One region of the Radiobacillus sp. PE A8.2 genome, then DNA from elsewhere that is predicted to be linked to it. Evidence: riboswitches for the same ligand, from Rfam matches in the RefSeq annotation. Region 1 holds a riboswitch; each other region holds the start of a gene.
What was found. Region 1 has a riboswitch for thiamine pyrophosphate ahead of thiW (energy coupling factor transporter S component ThiW). Riboswitches for the same ligand answer to the same signal wherever they lie in the genome.
Positions count from the first base shown of each region.

Region 2: linked by a shared signal. The riboswitch ahead of tenA (thiaminase II) and the one ahead of thiW (energy coupling factor transporter S component ThiW) in region 1 are both predicted to bind thiamine pyrophosphate.
Region 3: linked by a shared signal. The riboswitch ahead of thiD (bifunctional hydroxymethylpyrimidine kinase/phosphomethylpyrimidine kinase) and the one ahead of thiW (energy coupling factor transporter S component ThiW) in region 1 are both predicted to bind thiamine pyrophosphate.

Region 1 is NZ_JBJGXI010000016.1:23,175-25,446, reverse strand. Features, by position in the region: gene ACI6MV_RS10300 (DMT family transporter) at 1-257, shown strand, start outside; gene thiW (energy coupling factor transporter S component ThiW) at 322-822, opposite strand; TPP riboswitch at 897-1,010, opposite strand; gene ACI6MV_RS10290 (ring-cleaving dioxygenase) at 1,198-2,172, shown strand.
Region 2 is NZ_JBJGXI010000012.1:88,488-90,759, forward strand. Features, by position in the region: gene speD (adenosylmethionine decarboxylase) at 1-53, shown strand, start outside; gene ACI6MV_RS08735 (hypothetical protein) at 182-658, shown strand; gene ACI6MV_RS08740 (hypothetical protein) at 895-1,050, shown strand; TPP riboswitch at 1,169-1,290, shown strand; gene tenA (thiaminase II) at 1,396-2,058, shown strand.
Region 3 is NZ_JBJGXI010000038.1:12,997-15,268, reverse strand. Features, by position in the region: gene splB (spore photoproduct lyase) at 1-717, shown strand, start outside; TPP riboswitch at 821-923, shown strand; gene thiD (bifunctional hydroxymethylpyrimidine kinase/phosphomethylpyrimidine kinase) at 1,034-1,861, shown strand; gene thiM (hydroxyethylthiazole kinase) at 1,858-2,272, shown strand, end outside.

The DNA of each region.
Region 1 (2,272 bases):
TTTTCCCGTCATTTATTGCGTTAGTTTTTTATAATCGAGCCGTTGATTTATTAAGTGCATCACAGGCTTCTGTATTTTTAAATTTTCTTCCAGTCGTTACGATGCTTGGAGCCTACCTTTGGTTAGGTGAAACGATCACTGTAATGCAAATAATCGGTACATTTATCGTAATTACTGGTGTTATATTGACAACACAATTCCGTGTGAATCGCGGGAAAGTTGATAAGGTTGAATCAGGTCTACGTGAATCTGGGTAAGGTCTGAACTAGAAAACGCATGGATGTTTATACATCCATGCGTTTTCAGTAGGATTTTCATAAATTATGATCGTAGCTCTTTCGGAACCATATTTTCTAGGTTTACACGGTTTAACACCAATACACCAATAACAGCTCCTAAAGCACTACTAGCTAAAAAGCTAGGAATAAATCCAAGTGCCCCGTAAGAAGTTCCCATTAACACATTGGCGTATGGGACAGAGAACAGTGCGCCGATGATACCTGTACCAATCATTTCACCGGTTGCAGCCATATATTTCTTTTTTGTCCAACGATACAAATATCCTGCTAATAGTGCGCCAATCATACCACCTGGGAATGCAAGCAAAGTTCCTAAGCCTAATAAGTTCCGTAGTAATCCAATCGTAAAAGCGATAGTCACTGCTGGAATTGGTCCTAACACTACGGCTGCCATAACATTGACCGCGTGTTGAATCGGATAGACCTTTGCGACACCAATCTGAAATCCAAGAATTGATGATCCGATAACTCCGATTGCTACAAAAATTGCCATTGTCGTTAATAATCTTGTGTTGTTCCTCATAAATAGCTCCCCCTAAATAAAAATAAAAAAACCAGATCCATGACAAGCAGGACCTGGTTTATAACCAAATAGTATGATTTTCCGTACTACTTCCCTCCGCTGGTACGAGCCAGATCAGGTCCTTAGAGTTAAAAAGCATTGTGCTCTTCTCTCAGCCTACACATCCATAGGCACCCCTAGTAGTTTCTATTCAATTGATTAATTTCACTATAGCATAGGGAAGAAAAAAGGTAAACAGACTAAAAGTAAAGCAATTATCTTGAAATCGAGATAATTACCAACTATAATAATTTACATAAAATATATGTGACGCTTTGTTGAATGAATTTACACAAATCAGCTTAATCTAAATAAATAAATAAAGGAGTGTGTAGGATGGAACTAAAGGGTATACATCATGTGTCATCCATTACCGCTGTTGCAAAGGATAATTATGATTTTTATACGAAAGTACTAGGCATGCGTTTGGTGAAAAAATCTGTTAATCAAGACGATACGAGTATGTATCATTTATTTTATGCAGATGAGGTTGGTAATCCAGGTACAGATTTAACGTTCTTTGAAATCCCGAGAGCAGGACACACATATGAAGGAAATAATAGTATCTCCTTTACAGCTCTTCGTGTAGCGAACGATGAGGCGTTGGATTTTTGGAAAAGCAGGTTAGCGGATCATAATGTCAAGCATGAAGCGATAACAGAGGAATTTGGTAGAAAAGTCCTTCACTTTACAGATCACGAGGGTCAGCGACTAGTACTCGTTTCTGATCAAAATAACAAAGGCGTGGCCGGTGGTACACCGTGGGATAAGGCGCCAGTTCCGCAAAACAAAGGAATTATTGGTCTAGGTCCGGTTAGGCTCACTGTGCCGAATCCAGAGCCTACTGTAAAAGTACTAACCGAGATCATGGGTTTTAGACATGCTGGAAGTTATCCTGCCTTTGTCGAGGGTCAGCCTAATATTGAAGTATATGAAACAGGTGAAGGCGGCACTGGTGCAGAGGTGCATATTGAGCACAGAACAGATTTGCCAAAGGAAAAACCTGGCCGTGGCAGTGTGCACCATGTAGCTTTTCGAGTACATGACGAACAGGAGTTATCAGCTTGGAGAGATATAATCAGACAAAACCGGATGCCGAATTCAGGTCTGGTGGATCGCTATTATTTCCAATCGCTGTATTTTAGAGAGCCCAATGGGATATTGTTCGAATTAGCAACAGATGGACCTGGTTTTGCTACAGATGAAGATGTTGAACACTTAGGTGAAACTGTTGCATTACCGCCATTTTTTGAAGATAAACGTGCACAAATTGAAGCGAAATTAAAACCGTTAGATACGAAGCAATCATAAGAGAGGGCCTGAATCGATACTGATTTGGGCTTTTTCTCTACCAATTTACACATAGGGCAATTCATTGAGGTTATTCTAATTACAAAAGGATAAGGAGAAT
Region 2 (2,272 bases), on a different contig from region 1:
GGCTAACGAAAGAGATGGACGAGATCTATTATGGGAAAAATATGAATAATTAGAACTACCATAGGAAAATGATAACGCTGTAATATTTTTTACAATTAAGTGGGATACTAAACTTGATAAAGCTAAATAAAAAAACAGTCATCAATGTTTGATTGTTAATGACAGATGAAAGGTCTTTACGATGATAAAATACAAACCAAAAAAGCATGAAGCTTTATTGTGGAGTATTGCTTTACCAGGTTTTGGTCAAATACTAAACGGTCAGTTTTTAAAGGGAATAGTATTCATCTTTTTAGAATTTCTTGTTAACGTGCAGAGCAATTTTAACTTAGCAATTGTATACTCATTTACAGGAGAAATAATCAAAGCCATTGAAGTAACTGATTATCAATGGCTGATGTTTTACCCTTGTTTATATATGTTTGCCATGTGGGATGCTTATCGAGATGCTGAGGGAGAGATGAACAGTTTAAGTTATCTTCCTTTTGTATTTGGCGCTTATTTTTTAACAGTAGGATTAATTTTTTCTGCGAAGATAAAAATATTTGATCATTTGATTGGTCCTGTTTTCTTACCAATGTTGTTCTTAGTACTCGGTCTATGCATTGGACTATTGATTAAACTATTGGTTGCAAAAGTACAAGTTAAAGACGGATAAATTTTTGAGCTCAAATAATGATGAGAGCTCATTTTTTTATGATTTAATTCTTTTAAAAAGAACAATTCACCCCTCTTATGATTAAGATAAAATTAGAGCAAATAGATAATTATTAAAGAAACTAAATGAATTTTAAAGAATTTCTAATTTAACCTTTACTTTTTAGCTATATTTGGTATTATATAGATGCATTCATTAATATATGAAGAAATTTTGGAAGAAAGGGGATAGTAAAGATGTTATTTTCACTTTACGTGGTATCCTTAACTGTTTTGTTGACGTTTCTTGTATTGTCGTTCGTTGAAAAGCTTGAAAGATTCTTCACGCGCAAGAAAAAATTTCGTGCTAACAACAAGCAAGTGCAACCTGCAGTGTTAGCTTTTCATAAATAATCACTCCAATTGATTGAGCCTTTTGACATACTGATCAAGAGGCTTTTTATTATCGGTTCCGTTTGACAACATTTGTACGCATGTTATGATAAGCTTCAAAGCACAATTTAATAGTACTATTTTCCGCTAGGGGTGCCTTATGCAGCATATTGCAATTAAAGGTTGAGATTAAAGTGTTACTTTAAGACCCTTAGAACCTGATCTGGTCAAACCAGCGTAGGGAAGTGGAGTAGGGAATAGCTGTCTATTTGACTCTGTTTCATTACGTCTCCACTTTCTATCTCAGTAGGAAGTGTTTTTGTTTGTCAATAAATGATTACAAACACAAAAAAGGAGATGAATAAAATGAAATTTTCACAGCTTTTAAGAGAAGAAACGAAGGACATTTGGAAAGCAAGCTTTAACCATCCGTTTGTAAAAGGAATCGGTGACGGCACATTAGCGGTTGAGTGTTTTCGTCATTATGTAATGCAAGATTCTTATTATTTATCCCATTTTGCAAGAGTACAAGCATTAGGTGCAGCAAAGGCAAAAGATCTACATACAACGAACAGATTAGCTGCACATGCTCAAGGCACATATGAAGCCGAACTAGGATTACATAGAAAATTTTCGGAGTTGCTTGGCATCACGGAGGAGGAGCAAGAGAACTTTGTTGCCACTCCAACCGCTTACGCTTACACTTCACATTTGTATCGCGCTGCCTATAATGGTCATTTAGGTGATATCATTGCTGCGATTTTACCTTGCTATTGGATTTATTATGAAATTGGTGAGCGATTAAAAGAACATACACCCGAAGAACCGATATATAAAGAATGGATCGCCGCTTACGGCGGAGAATGGTTTAGGACATTAGTGGAAGAACAGATTGCAAGATTAGATGAAATTGCAGAAACGGTAACCGATGAAGATCGTGATCGTATGAAACAACACTTTATTATAAGTAGTCAGTACGAGTATGGTTTTTGGGAAATGGGCTATAGTTTGGAAAAGTGGCCGTTTTAATATTGAGTGGATAACAAAAAAGTCAGTACATACTGGCTTTTTGTTATTTTTTTGTAATTCCACATACCTACGATACGTTGCGTGCGGACAACAATCACTATTATTTTACTTTAATTCAATGGGTTGTTTTTAGCAGATAGGGTCTCTCCAGGACGGGCAAATTATCAAAACGGTAATTTGGGACAAAAAGTGCGCTTCTGGCCGCTTAATCTTG
Region 3 (2,272 bases), on a different contig from region 1:
GGCAGCAAGCCTTATATTCGCACATATGTGAATACAGATGAAATCTTTGATGCTGCTGAAGGGTATATGAAAGAACGTGTGCCGGAAATAACACGTTTTGAGGCATCTTGTACCTCTGACATCGTAGGCGTAGATCACTTAACACATTCATTAAAAAGGGCAATTGAGTTTTTTGGTAAATCAGAGCACGGTTTACTTCGTTTCGTAACGAAATTTGCTCACGTTGATCACTTGCTGGATGCAGATCATCAAGGGCGTACAAGGTTTCGCTTTAGTATTAATGATAATTACATGATAAAGTATTTTGAACCAGGAACGTCCAGGCTTGATGAACGAATTGAAGCGGCAATCAAGGTTGCTGAGGCGGGCTATCCGCTAGGTTTTATCATTGCGCCTATCTATTTGCATGAGGGATGGCAGGAAGGCTATACCGAAATGCTTGATAAACTGGAAGCGGAGTTACCTGCATTCGCTAAAAAGGATTTAACGTTCGAATTGATCCAGCACCGTTTTACAAAACCAGCAAAACGAGTTATTCAAAAAAATTACCCGATGTCAAAGCTGGAATTGGATGAGTCCAAAAGAAAATATAAATGGGGAAGATACGGGATTGGTAAATACGTTTATACTGATAATGAACAAGAGCAAATCAAAGACACCATTCAAAGCAAATTAGCGACGCTCTTTCCAGAAGCAAAAGTTGAATATTTTACTTGAGAGATTTTAGTCAATTTCATCATACTGATTTTTACTGTGAATGGTATTGCCTCATTTGACAACTATTCTAAAACATGGTTTATTGAAACAAATGGAATAGTTATACATCCGCTAGGGGCGCTGTACGGCTGAGATAAGGAGAATTCCTTTGTCCCTTAGAACCTGAACTGGTTAATACCAGCGTAGGAAAGTGGAGCAGGAAATTATATATGAATGATCAATGGTTCATTTTAAACCGCTCCAGTTTCTTGGTAGCGGTTTTTTGTATGGGGAAAAACGCTTTAAAGTTCTGACTTAAAGGGAGGAGAATAGATAAATGAACCAGATAACTACTGCACTAACGATTGCTGGAACAGATCCTACAGGAGGAGCTGGTATACAGGCAGATTTAAAAACATTTCAGGAAAGAGAAGTTTACGGTATGAGTGTTGTCACTTCTATAGTGGCACAAAACACACTAGGTGTTGATGCAATTTATAATCTACCCGTTTCTTTTATTGAAAAGCAATTGCATGCGGTATTTAATGATATCGAGCCAGATGCAGTTAAAACAGGCATGATTGCAACAATTGAAATGATGGAAATGCTGGCAGATTTTTTGAAAGACAAATCCGTAGATTATGTAATTGACCCAGTAATGGTAGCCAAAAGTGGCCATGCTTTAATGGAAGAACCATCGCGGAAAGTAATTAGAGATATGTTAGTGCCATTAGCTACGGTTGTTACACCAAATATCCCGGAAGCAGAAATATTAGTAGATTTTAAAATTGATAATATCGACGATGCAAAACGTGCTGCCAAGGTTATTGTTAATGAGCTTGGGGCGAAAGCGGCTGTCGTTAAGGGTGGTCATCTATCCGGAGAAGCGATTGACGTGCTATACGATAAACAAGATTTTCATTATTATAAGTCTGCTCGCACAGAGACGAAGCATACGCATGGAACAGGCTGTACGTTCTCGGCAGTTATTACAGCAGAACTTGCCAAAGGAAAATCGATTGCGAAAGCTGTAACAATTGGGAAAAAATTTATTACTGATGCCATCCAATATTCGCTAGGTGTTGGTAAAGGCAATGGTCCAACTAATCATTGGGGATATCGGTTAAAAGGGCTACCAAATCAGGTGAAAGGAAGAGAAGAATGATCAAGAATGCTTCTTTGATAGATCAGCTTCGAACCAAAAAGCCGTTGGTACATAACATTACAAATCAAGTCGTTAGCAATTTTACAGCTAATGGATTGTATGCGGTCGGTGCTGCACCGGTGATGGCTAACGCTGTAGAAGAGGTTGCTGAGATGGTGCAGCATGCGGATGCACTAGTATTAAACATGGGTACATTGACCTCACTACAGCTTGAAGCAATGATCATAGCCGGTAAAGCTGCAAATAAAAAAGGTATCCCTGTTGTTTTGGACCCAGTAGGCATCGGTGCAACTAGATTTCGAGTAGATGCCGCACAAAACATTTTAGAAAACGTACAAGTTTCTCTTATTCGAGGAAATCTCGGAGAAATTAGTTTTCTAGCAGGGGTTGATATGAAGATGAAGGGTGTTG